DNA from 4 places in the Pseudomonas sp. P129 genome. Region 1 is predicted to be linked to each of the others. Evidence: predicted binding sites of a transcription regulator. Region 1 holds the regulator's gene; each other region holds the start of a gene.
What was found. Region 1 encodes sigma-54, which starts transcription at its own class of promoters, with help from an activator protein. Its sites were predicted from a motif close to ANTGGCATNNANNTTGCTNT; they were not measured.
Positions count from the first base shown of each region.

Region 2: the regulator sigma-54 is predicted to act here: its motif matches at 1,126-1,145, upstream of KBY02_RS21395 (pilin).
Region 3: the regulator sigma-54 is predicted to act here: its motif matches at 1,699-1,718, upstream of KBY02_RS22550 (circularly permuted type 2 ATP-grasp protein).
Region 4: the regulator sigma-54 is predicted to act here: its motif matches at 1,016-1,035, upstream of glnA (glutamate--ammonia ligase).

Region 1 is NZ_JAGPYS010000001.1:493,710-496,791, reverse strand. It holds gene lptA (lipopolysaccharide transport periplasmic protein LptA) at 1-263, shown strand, start outside; gene lptB (LPS export ABC transporter ATP-binding protein) at 264-989, shown strand; gene KBY02_RS02215 (RNA polymerase factor sigma-54) at 1,172-2,665, shown strand; gene hpf (ribosome hibernation-promoting factor, HPF/YfiA family) at 2,741-3,049, shown strand; gene ptsN (PTS IIA-like nitrogen regulatory protein PtsN) at 3,060-3,082, shown strand, end outside.
Region 2 is NZ_JAGPYS010000011.1:107,217-110,298, reverse strand. It holds gene KBY02_RS21400 (glutathione binding-like protein) at 1-79, opposite strand, end outside; partial or broken gene KBY02_RS26280 (transcriptional regulator) at 245-352, shown strand; gene KBY02_RS21395 (pilin) at 653-1,081, opposite strand; gene pilB (type IV-A pilus assembly ATPase PilB) at 1,305-2,999, shown strand; gene KBY02_RS21385 (type II secretion system F family protein) at 3,002-3,082, shown strand, end outside.
Region 3 is NZ_JAGPYS010000013.1:15,156-18,237, forward strand. It holds gene KBY02_RS22545 (alpha-E domain-containing protein) at 1-243, opposite strand, end outside; gene KBY02_RS22550 (circularly permuted type 2 ATP-grasp protein) at 256-1,665, opposite strand; gene KBY02_RS22555 (hypothetical protein) at 1,831-2,043, opposite strand; gene KBY02_RS22560 (ribonuclease E inhibitor RraB) at 2,127-2,468, opposite strand; gene KBY02_RS22565 (hypothetical protein) at 2,716-2,952, opposite strand.
Region 4 is NZ_JAGPYS010000019.1:13,181-16,262, forward strand. It holds gene thiI (tRNA uracil 4-sulfurtransferase ThiI) at 1-801, opposite strand, end outside; gene glnA (glutamate--ammonia ligase) at 1,138-2,544, shown strand; gene KBY02_RS25050 (chorismate mutase) at 2,710-3,082, shown strand, end outside.

The DNA of each region.
Region 1 (3,082 bases):
CCGTGGACAAGCCGATCGTGCAGGCCTATGCCGTCACCATCCAGTATTACGCCGGCCAGGACCGTATCGTCCTGATCGACAAGGCCAAGGTCATCAATGACGGCAACACCTCGGAAGGCGAGAAAATCGTCTACGACACGGTCAGACAGGTCGTCAGTGCCGGTCGGGCCAATGGCGGCGCCAAGGTGACCACGCCACGTCCGCGTATCGACATGGTCATCCAGCCGAAAAAGAAAACCGATCAACCTCAGAAGGCCCAGTAAATGGCGACGCTCAAAGCCCAGCATCTGGCTAAAAGCTACAAAAGCCGGCAGGTCGTGCGCGATGTGAGCATCTCCATCGACAGCGGCCAGATCGTCGGCCTGCTGGGCCCGAACGGCGCCGGCAAGACCACCTGCTTCTACATGATCGTGGGTCTGGTCCAGGCTGATCAGGGGCGCGTGCTGATTGACGATCTGGATGTCAGCCATCAACCCATGCACGGTCGCGCCCGCGCAGGCATCGGCTACTTGCCTCAGGAAGCCTCGATCTTCCGCAAGCTGTCGGTGTCCGACAACATCATGGCGATTCTCGAGACCCGCAAGGAGCTCGATGCCGGTGCTCGCCGCAAGGAGCTGGAAAGCCTCCTGCAGGAGTTCCACATCACCCATATCCGTGACAACCTGGGCATGAGCCTGTCGGGTGGTGAACGTCGCCGTGTGGAAATCGCCCGGGCTCTGGCCACCGCGCCTAAATTCATCCTGCTGGATGAACCGTTTGCAGGTGTCGACCCTATTTCGGTAGGCGACATCAAGCAGATCATTCACCATCTCAAGGCCAAGGGTATCGGTGTACTGATCACTGACCACAACGTCCGGGAAACGCTGGATATCTGCGAAACAGCCTACATCGTCAACGATGGACAGCTGATTGCGGAAGGCGATTCGGAGACCATTCTGGCGAATCAGCTGGTGAAAGAGGTCTACCTCGGCCACGAGTTCCGCCTTTAATCGACTGCCCTTTGCGCTTCGCAGCCGATTGATGCCTACGCAGTGTATTGACAACATTTTATTTGTCATATCACTCTAGGCAAACGCACAGGTTTCAGGCATATAATTTGCTTAAGTTGGCGCCACGGCGCCTGTAGTAGATGGCGCATGCGCGCCGGCGAATAAGGTGTTTAGCCCCTGCCATGAAACCATCGCTAGTCTTGAGAATGGGCCAGCAGCTGACGATGACACCGCAGCTGCAACAGGCAATCCGCTTACTTCAGCTTTCCACTCTGGATCTCCAGCAGGAGATCCAGGAGGCGCTGGAGTCAAACCCTATGCTGGAGCGGCAGGAAGAAGGCGACGACTTCGACCATTCCGACCCGCTTGCCGACAACATCGAACAAAAGCCCAACCCCGACGTTCAGGAACCGACCTATCAGGAATCCGCGCCTACCGTGGACAACCTTGAAGAAGGTGAATGGAACGAACGCATTCCCAACGAGCTGCCCGTCGATACCGCATGGGAAGACATCTACCAGACCAGCGCCAGCAGCCTGCCAAGCAACGATGACGACGAGTGGGACTTCACCACGCGCACCTCTGTGGGCGAAAGCCTGCAAAGCCACCTGCTGTGGCAACTGAATGTCGCGCCGATGTCCGACAAGGACCGTCTGGTAGCGGTTACGCTGATCGACTGCATCAACAACCAGGGTTATCTCGACGAGACGCTCGATGAGATTCTCGAGTCCTTCGACCCCGAACTGGACATCGAGCTCGACGAGATCGAAGCCGTACTGCACCGCATCCAGCAGTTTGAACCTGCCGGCATCGGCGCTCGCAACCTGAGCGAATGCCTGCTGCTGCAACTGCGCCAGCTGCCAGCAAAAACACCCTGGCTGACAGAAGCACAACGCCTGGTCAGCGACTACATCGACCTGCTCGGAAGCCGCGACTACGGCCAGCTGATGCGACGCATGAAGCTCAAGGAAGACGAGCTGCGTCAGGTCATCGAACTGGTGCAGAGCCTCAACCCGCGTCCAGGCTCGCAGATCGAATCCACAGAAGCCGAATACGTCATTCCGGATGTGATCGTGCGCAAGGACAATGAACGCTGGCTAGTCGAACTCAATCAGGAGTCGGTGCCGCGCCTGCGCGTCAATCCGCAATACGCGGGCTTCGTACGGCGCGCCGATACCAGCGCAGACAACACCTTCATGCGCAATCAGTTGCAGGAAGCGCGCTGGTTCATCAAGAGCCTGCAAAGCCGCAACGAAACGTTGATGAAGGTCGCCACGCAAATCGTCGAACATCAGCGCGGTTTTCTCGAGTACGGCGACGAGGCCATGAAGCCGCTCGTCCTGCACGACATCGCCGAGGCAGTGGGCATGCACGAGTCGACCATCTCACGCGTAACCACCCAGAAGTTCATGCACACCCCACGCGGCATTTACGAGCTGAAATACTTCTTCTCAAGCCATGTGAGCACCTCCGAGGGCGGTGAATGCTCGTCCACGGCAATTCGCGCAATCATCAAAAAACTGGTTGCGGCGGAAAATCAGAAAAAGCCGTTGAGTGATAGCAAGATCGCTGGTTTACTGGAGGCACAAGGCATTCAAGTAGCCCGTCGCACAGTCGCCAAGTACCGTGAGTCTCTCGGGATCGCCCCTTCCAGTGAGCGTAAGCGGCTGATGTGATGCAGGCCGAGCCACAGCGTCCCAGAGGCATGCGCCATGCCTGCCTCTTTATGCACTGGCAAAGGAGAAAGCTGTATGCAAGTCAACATCAGTGGACACCAACTGGAAGTGACCAAACCCCTTCGTGAATACGTTGAGCTCAAGCTCAAGAAGCTCGAGGGGCATTTTGACAAGATTACCAACGTGCAGGTCACGATGACGGTCGAAAAGCTCAAGCAGAAGATCGAAGCCACGTTGCACATCCATGGTGGAGAGGTCGTTGCCAATGCTGAACATGATGACATGTATGCTGCCATCGACCTGCTCACTGACAAGCTAGACCGACAATTGCTCAAGCATAAGGAAAAGCAGCAAAGCATCCTCAAAGGTGCGGCCGCTCGCTAACGCCCATTTAATGATCCGAATCGAAAATATCCT
Region 2 (3,082 bases), on a different contig from region 1:
CCTGCAGCCGTGCACGCTCCAGCGTGCCGTTGGCTGGCACCAGCGCCGGTACGAAGTGGTCACCTAGATATTGCAGCACGGCAGCGCCTTTGGTTAGAACACCGCCGTAATCTAACCCGAACGCAAAGATCGCATCTTTGGGGGTGGTGTAGGCAACGCCAGATTCAAGCGCGTGCTGACGCAAATGACATTGACCAACTCATGAGCGACGCCAGCTTCATGCAACACGATGTGGGCAGCAAGCGAACATGAGGGGAAAGGTGTGATTGTTCGAACTGTGCTGGCGACTGTTCAGTCCTCAGCTGAGTATAAGCTTTCGCCATTAGGTTTGGCTTTGCTGCCCCGAGACTGAGGAGATTGGGTATCACCTAGGCTGGAGCGGAAGAAAGAATTGGTGAATGATGTGAGACTTCAGGACTATCTCTCGCTAGTCACGAGCAAAGGACTTAGCCCTTAATTTTAACACCCCACTCTAAAGATAGCAAAAGGAAAAGTTCGCCCACTATCGGTCGAACTTTCTCTTGCTCAATGCGATAAGCCGGGGCGCTCGTGCAATATTAGAGCAAATATCATACAGCGCTAACCATCTAACCTATATCGGCCTCCTCAGGCGCTAGAGCACTAAGGAGGCACGATAAACTGAGTACTAAAATCAGTTTTTCACATAGCCCTGAGTCAAACAAGCACCGCTGTACTGCCAAGTCAGAACATCGGTATTACCGGTCAGGCGGGTAGGAGTCAATACGCAGGTATCAGTAGTCGCAATGCCCTTGTAAGCATTAGGAGTACCTGTGATAACCGCTGTTGTAGCTGTAACGCCAACGCTAGCCAAAGCACCTGGGGTAGCGGTCGGAAGAGTAATGCCCAATTTAGCTGCAGTATCGCATGCAGTCAGGTCAGTCGTCTGCGCATAGCAAACAGATACGGCAGACTTAACTGCATCCATAGCCAACACTACCTCTGTGTAAGCTGCTTTTCTTGTGTAATTCTGATACGCCGGCAGTGCAACCGCAGCCAAAATCCCAATGATCGCGACTACGATCATTAACTCAATCAACGTAAAACCTTTTTGTGTCTTCATAGTTACTTCTCCGAGGCGTCATTTTTTAGTGCCTTGATCCACCTTAAGCACAGGGCATGCCAATGTGCACTACGTTGCCTATCATTTGGAAAACCGTCGCCCGTGGCGTACGGGCGTCCCGTAATCCGCAGAAACTGACAATTTTCGTCACATCACACACTGCTATTTGGCAGCACCGCCCGACTGCGCTATAACCCACCCATTGTCTGTTTCTGGTGGTTTTATGACTGATGCTGTCCTCACTGGCTTGGCCAAGCAACTGGTCCTCGCCGAGCTGCTTACCGAAACTGTTGCGCAGCAGGCTTATCAGCATGCGCGTCGCGACAAGGTTTCGTTGGTGAGCTATCTGGTTCAGAGCAAGCTGGTCAAAAGTCTAACGCTGGCGGAGATGGCTTCCGAGCAGTTTGGCGTGCCGTTTATGGATCTGGCCAGTCTGGACAGGGAAAGCCAGCCTAAAGGGCTGGTCAGTGAAAAGCTGGTTCGACAGCATCATGCGCTGCCGCTGTGGCGACGCGGCAATAAACTGTTTATAGGGATTTCGGACCCTACGAATCATCAGGCGGTGACTGATATTCAGTTCAGCACAGGTCTGAACACCGAAGCGATTCTGGTCGAAGATGACAAGCTGACTACCGCGATAGATCGGTTCTTTGACAGTGATAGCGGTCTGGGCAACCTGGAAGACGTGGATCTGGGTCTGGATATCGAACCGGCTGATGGCAAGGAAACGTCCCTCTCTACGCAGAATGACGCAGACGATGCGCCGGTGGTGCGCTTCGTCAACAAAATGTTGATGGACGCTATCCGACTAGGATCGTCCGACCTGCATTTTGAACCTTACGAAAAGATCTTCCGAGTGCGGTTGCGTACCGATGGCATCTTGCATGAAGTTGCCAGACCACCAATTCATTTGGCAAACCGTATTGCAGCGCGCTTGAAAGTAATGGCAAGCCTCGATATCTCGGAAAGGCGCAAACCGCAGGACGGACGCGTCAAGTTACGTGTGTCCAAAACAAAAGCCATCGATTTTCGTATGAACACTTTGCCTACGCTGTGGGGCGAGAAGATCGTGATGCGGATCCTCGACCCGACCAGCGCTCAGATGGGCATTGATGCTCTGGGCTACGAGCCAGAACAAAAGGCACTTTATCTGGAGGCGCTGAGGCAGCCGCAAGGTATGATTCTTGTGACCGGCCCGACAGGCTCCGGCAAGACAGTGTCCCTGTATACTGGCCTGAATATCCTCAATACGGTTGACATCAATATTTCCACAGCTGAGGACCCGGTCGAAATCAACTTGGAAGGTATCAATCAAGTCAACGTCAACCCGCGTCAAGGATTGGATTTTTCTCAGGCATTGCGCGCATTTCTGCGTCAAGATCCCGACGTAATAATGGTTGGCGAGATCCGGGACCTGGAAACTGCCGAAATTGCCATCAAGGCTTCGCAAACCGGCCACATGGTGCTGTCGACATTGCACACCAATAGCGCTGCAGAAACCCTGACCCGCCTGCATCACATGGGCGTTGCAGCATTCAATATTGCAACAGCGATCAACCTCATTATTGCGCAACGACTTGCAAGAAAGTTATGTAGCCATTGCAAGAAAGAGCTCGATATTCCTCGTGAGACACTGATTAAGGAAGGCTTCCCAGAGGCGGAAATTGGCAAGTTCAAGGTATATGGCCCTGTAGGTTGCGAGCACTGCAATGGTGGCTACAGGGGAAGGGTAGGTATTTACGAAGTAGTCAAAAAAACATCGGAGCTTGAGCGTATCATCATGGAAGAGGGAAACTCACTGGAGATTTCCAGGCAAATGCGCAAGGATGGCTTCAATGACCTGCGCACTTCAGGTTTGTCAAAAGCAATGCAGGGCATCACCAGCTTGGAAGAAGTCAACCGCGTGACCAAGGATTAAACATGGCCAGCAAGGCAATCAAAGTCATCGTTTACACGTGGGAAGGTGTCGACAAGAAAGGCGCTAAAACCAGTGGGGAATTG
Region 3 (3,082 bases), on a different contig from region 1:
GGTGGCGTCCAGAGCAAAGAAATGCAGCATGCGCTCGGCATGCAGCTCGCCATGACGCTCGATATAGGTTTCCAGCGTTCCGGTGATCAGCAACGGCATGGCTATTTCATCCAGCCCGTCGCCCCGCCCGTCCTGTGGCATCAGCGACAGCGAATAGCTCACGTCCAGCATGCGGGCGAGGTTCTCCGCTCGCTCCAGGTAACGCGACATCCAGAAAAGATCAGAGGCAGTTCTACTTAACATTGGCAGGCATCCTTAATCCTCGACCACCCAGGTGTCTTTGGTTCCGCCACCCTGTGACGAATTGACCACCAGTGAGCCTTCACGCAAGGCCACTCGGGTAAGCCCGCCAGGCACAACGCGGGTTTCACGACCGGACAGAACAAACGGGCGCAAATCGATATGTCGCGGGGCGATGCCGTTCTCGACAAAGGTCGGACAGGTCGACAGGCACAAGGTGGGTTGGGCGATGTACGCATGCGGCTTGGCCTTGAGGCGCGCCCGGAAGGCTTCGATCTCGGCGGCGGTCGCTGCGGGGCCGACCAGCATGCCGTAGCCGCCGGAGCCCTGGGTTTCCTTGACGACCAGGTCGCCCAGGTTGGCCAGCACATGCGACAGCTCTTCGGGCTTGCGGCACTGCCAGGTCGGCACGTTCTTGAGAATCGGCTCTTCGTCCAGATAGAAGCGAATCATATCGGTGACGTAGGGATAAACCGACTTGTCATCCGCAACGCCGGTACCAATCGCATTGGCCAGCACCACGTTGCCGGATCGATAGGCAGACAGCAGCCCCGGGACGCCCAGCATCGAGTCAGGGTTGAAGGCCAGCGGATCGAGGAATGCGTCATCGAGACGACGATAGATCACGTCAACGGCTTTCGGGCCATCAGTGGTGCGCATGAACACGCGGTCATCGCGGACAAACAGATCAGCACCTTCCACCAGTTCGACGCCCATCTCGCGAGCCAGAAATGCATGCTCGAAAAAGGCGCTGTTGAAGCGGCCAGGCGTCAGCACCACGACACTCGGGTTGTCCAGATGGCTGGAACTCTTGAGCGTGTCGAGCAACAGATTCGGGTAGTGGTCGATCGGCGCAATGCGCTGCGCGGAAAACAGCTCCGGGAACAGGCGCATCATCATCTTGCGGTCTTCGAGCATGTAGCTCACGCCGCTCGGGGTGCGCAGGTTGTCTTCCAGCACGTAATAGGTGCCGTCACCGTCGCGCACCAGATCGACGCCGGAAATATGCGAGTACAGATCGCGGTGCAGGTTCAGGCCCTGCATTGCCAGCTGATACTGCTCGTTGGCCAGCACCTGTTCGGCGGGAATTATCCCGGCCTTGATAATCCGCTGGTCGTGATACAGATCCGCCAGAAACATGTTCAGCGCCTTGACGCGCTGAATGCAGCCACGCTCGACAACCCGCCATTCGCTGGCCGGGATGCTGCGCGGGATGGTATCGAAAGGGATAAGCCGCTCGGTGCCCTGCTCATCACCATAGAGTGTGAACGTGATCCCGGCACGGTGAAACAGCAGATCAGCTTCGCGCCTGCGTTGAGCCAAAAGCTCGGGAGGTGTATCACCCAGCCAGCGGGCGAACTCCCGATAGTGCGGACGGACTACGCCGCCCGCATCGTACATCTCGTCATAAAAGGTGCGGATCATGCCGTACTCCTTGTCACCATGGACACCAAGACCATCGCAAAGCCCGTGCCACCGGCATAAACGCTTTGATTTCAAAAGGTTATGTAACCACTCGACGTTCCACGCACCATTCCTGTGCACTAAACACCCAAGCCAATTCTTTCGCGCTTCATTCGGAGGCGTCATTCAACCGTGAAATCTATGATCAGCATAGTCAGAGTTGATTTCCGCCAACGACATTAGTTCGCCACACTCCATAGCAACCGAGCAAACAGGGCGCCAAACGCCGCTTTTGCCGCAACCGATATTTTGTCCAGCAGGCGAGAAATGCCTGCGGATTTTAAACAGACTTCCCTTTGCGCCACTCGTTTGAGTGGCTTTTTTTTGACCACTGTTCATGAACAAGGACCAGAAACAGAACCGGCCAATCCGGAACGTGTCCCGAATCAGCCGGTGGTGTATTGCCTGACAATCCGCAGCCATCAAGCGTGCAGTCTTCTGATCTCCTGAGTAACGCCCCATCCCTCGACTTCGCCGTCCATAGGTGAGATGACCGTCTGGAAGTCCTGCTCGAAGTCACCAATGCCGTGATAAGTCGCGTACATGACCTTGCTCAATTGCAGGTGCCAATGGCCGTCATCACGTACGTTTACCTGAGTGTTGAGGGATTCGCCGCGAAATTGCTCTGCGGCCTGCCGTGCCCGCTCCTCGTCCGGGAAGATGGCGTAGAACTCGATGGGATAGATTCGTGCGAAGTCAAAACCGCCTTCTTTCATGCGGCGCAGTACATTACTGCTGATGTCCTCTTGATAGGCTGTGCTCATGAAACGTCCTCCTATGCAACGATAGATAGAGTTTCAACTCTTCCAGAGCGACCGCCGAGTCTTCGGAGGTCGCCTCACGACAGATAATCCGGCGCGGGGAATCAAGCATGTAGCTGACCGGACCAGGCTTGGCGCCGGTCGGGTATCGAGATGTCAGAGGCTGCCTGAACAGCCTCATCTGCAGAGTAGCCCTATCGTGGGCCGGATGCCAAGTGGTTGCCACGAAAAGGTTTTTGATCAGCGCAGATCAGGCGACTTCTGTAATGGAAACGATCTGCACACTGTTATGGTCCTTGAGCGTCTTCACGGTAGGTTCCTCAGTGCGCCCATCAAGATCATTCAGATCCAGCTCGTCGGTGACCGGGTAAAGGTCCTTGCGCAGGAAACGCGCGGCCTCCTCCTCACTGGGACGCTGATCAAAACCAGCCTCGCGGCGTTGCTGCACACCATCCTTGTCCAGATACACAATGGCCCACTGTTTCATCAATGCCTCCCGTACGAAGCCAGGCACTCTGGCTTATGTGATCTGGACCTTTTGGCCCGCGTATTCGTTCAACCGATTACGCCGCGGGGCCAGCCATGCCGGGCAAAAAAAAGACCCTCGCAGTCAATGC
Region 4 (3,082 bases), on a different contig from region 1:
CTTCAAAACTACACCCATATGACTGTTATCGACTTTCTGCAGAATTTCTCCGAGAACTTCCTCGAACGGTACGCTGACGAACAGCACCCGCTGTGAACTGCCGTACTTCTTCCAGATGAAGTGCGCGACTTCCATCACGCCCAGTTCATGGGCCCGTCCGCCCAGATTGAAGAAGCAGAAGTGCGCCATCAGGCCGCGGCGCATGATCTGGTAGGCCGCAACGGTTGAATCGAACCCGCCGGACATCAATACCAGGGTCTGCTCCAGCGCGCCCAGCGGGTAACCGCCCATGCCCTGATGCTGGTCGTGAACGACAAACAACCGTTGGTCGCGAATTTCCATGCGCACGACCAGATCGGGCTTTTTCAGCTCGATTCCGGCAGCGCCGCATTGCATGCGCAACTTGCTGCCGACGTATTTCTCGACGTCCATGGAGCTGAAATCGTGGCGACCGGCACGCTTGCAACGCACTGAAAACATCTTGCCAGGCAACAGGTCGGCGTAGTGCAGCTTGCACTTGGCGACGACGTCGTCGAGATCGCCCAGCGGGTACTCGGCGACCTGCAGAAAGTTGGCAATGCCGGGCATGCAGCTCAGCCGCTCCCTGATGCCCTGCAGCACTTTGGGGTCGGTCAGCCGGGTTTCGACCTCAAGATTGTCCCATACGCCACCCACGACAATGTCCGCGTCCAGTTCACGGAGCACGGTACGAATGTTCTTGCCCAGTTGCCGGATGAACTTCTTGCGCACCGGCGGGCTTTTGATGGTGATTTCTGGGAAAACTTTAACGATTAGTTTCATGGAAACGGAGCGTGAGGTGCCGACCAAAAAAGGGGGGCGCGGATTATAGCGGAAATTGCTCAAGGTTTAACCAGTTATCGTACACGCAATCAGCGACGCACCAAAAAGAGTCGGCGCACCAAATTGCAGCGCCATAAAGGTGCGTGTTTTTCACGCGTGGTGCGTTTTCGCCCCCTGAAAACCTGCGTTTGAGGCAAAAAACCCAACACGGGGCACTGGCATGCAAATTGCTCCCTTGTGAGGCAGGTTGCCTTGGCAGAGTATCTGCGCCGGCATCACCCAAATTCAAGGGACCATAACTCTATCAAGACGGTCTCTAGCCACCCGGAGGACACCATGTCGAAGTCGGTTCAACTCATCAAAGATCATGACGTTAAGTGGATTGATCTGCGCTTCACAGACACCAAGGGCAAGCAGCAGCACGTCACCATGCCTGCGCGCGATGCACTGGAAGACGATTTCTTCGAAGTCGGCAAAATGTTCGACGGTTCCTCCATCGCTGGCTGGAAAGGCATCGAAGCGTCCGACATGATTCTTCTGCCAGATGACGAAACCGCCCTGCTCGACCCGTTCACCGAAGAGCCGACCCTGGTTCTGGTCTGCGACGTCATCGAACCTTCGACCATGCAAGGCTACGACCGCGACCCGCGCGCCATTGCCCACCGTGCCGAGGAATACCTGAAGTCGACCGGTATCGGCGACACCGTATTCGTAGGTCCGGAGCCAGAGTTCTTCATCTTCGACGAAGTGAAATTCAAGTCCGACATCTCCGGTTCCATGTTCAAGATCTTCTCCGAACAGGCTTCCTGGATGACCGACGGCGACGTCGATGGCGGCAACAAGGGCCACCGTCCGGGCGTCAAAGGTGGTTACTTCCCGCTGCCACCGGTCGACCACGACCACGAAATCCGTACCGCCATGTGCAACGCTCTGGAAGAAATGGGCCAGACCGTGGAAGTTCACCACCACGAAGTGGCGACTGCCGGCCAGAACGAAATCGGCGTGAAATTCAACACGCTGGTCAAGAAGGCTGACGAAGTTCAGACCCTCAAGTACTGCGTACACAACGTTGCCGACGCTTACGGCCGTACCGCTACTTTCATGCCCAAGCCACTGTACGGCGACAACGGCTCGGGTATGCACGTACACATGTCCATCTCCAAGGATGGCAAGAACACCTTCGCAGGCGAAGGCTATGCCGGTCTGTCCGATACCGCCCTGTACTTCATCGGCGGCATCATCAAGCACGGCAAGGCGCTGAACGGCTTCACCAACCCGTCGACCAACTCCTACAAGCGTCTGGTCCCGGGTTTCGAAGCACCGGTCATGCTGGCCTACTCGGCGCGTAACCGCTCCGCATCGATCCGTATTCCTTACGTCAACAGCCCACGCGGCCGCCGTATCGAAGCACGCTTCCCGGATCCGGCAGCCAACCCGTACCTGGCCTTCGCGGCCCTGTTGATGGCTGGCCTGGACGGCATCCAGAACAAGATCCACCCTGGCGACGCAGCTGACAAAAACCTGTATGACCTGCCGCCTGAAGAGGCCAAAGAGATCCCACAAGTTTGCGGCAGCCTGAAAGAAGCCCTGGAAGAACTGGACAAGGGCCGCGCGTTCCTGACCAAGGGCGGCGTCTTCAGCGACGACTTCATCGATGCCTACATCGAGCTGAAAAGCGAAGAAGAAATCAAGGTTCGCACCTTCGTACACCCACTGGAATACGAGCTGTACTACAGCTGCTGATCCAGCCACGCCAGCGTTGATGGCGTAACAGGAGACCTCCTTCGGGAGGTCTTTTTTTTGCCCGGATTTTTACCGCGTGAACTTTTGTTCACGCCGCAACACTGGCTCTGTCCGGTCGCCTGGAGTTAAATCTGCACCTCCCAACCGAACCGAGATGGAACTGCCATGCGCCTTATTCTGGCCACTTCCCTGCTGACAATGACGTTCATGTCTACCTGTTTCGCCTTCACTGCCGAGCAAAAACCTTCAGCACTTGACCCCCTGCTGCAAGCGATCAGCGAGCGCCTGACCATCGCCGATCAGGTTGCCCTGAGCAAGTGGGACAGCGGCAAGGCTGTCGAGGACCCGCCGCGCGAGCAGCAAGTGATCAGCGCCGCCCAGGCCCGTGCTGCCGAGTTCAAGCTCGATCCCGATGACGTTCAACGCCTGTTCCGCGCGCAGATCGAAGCCAATAAACAGGTGCAGAACGCCCTGCTCGCCCAATGGCACGCGGCAGGCAAGGCGCCCGACACGGTCAGGCTCAGTCTGGTCGATGACA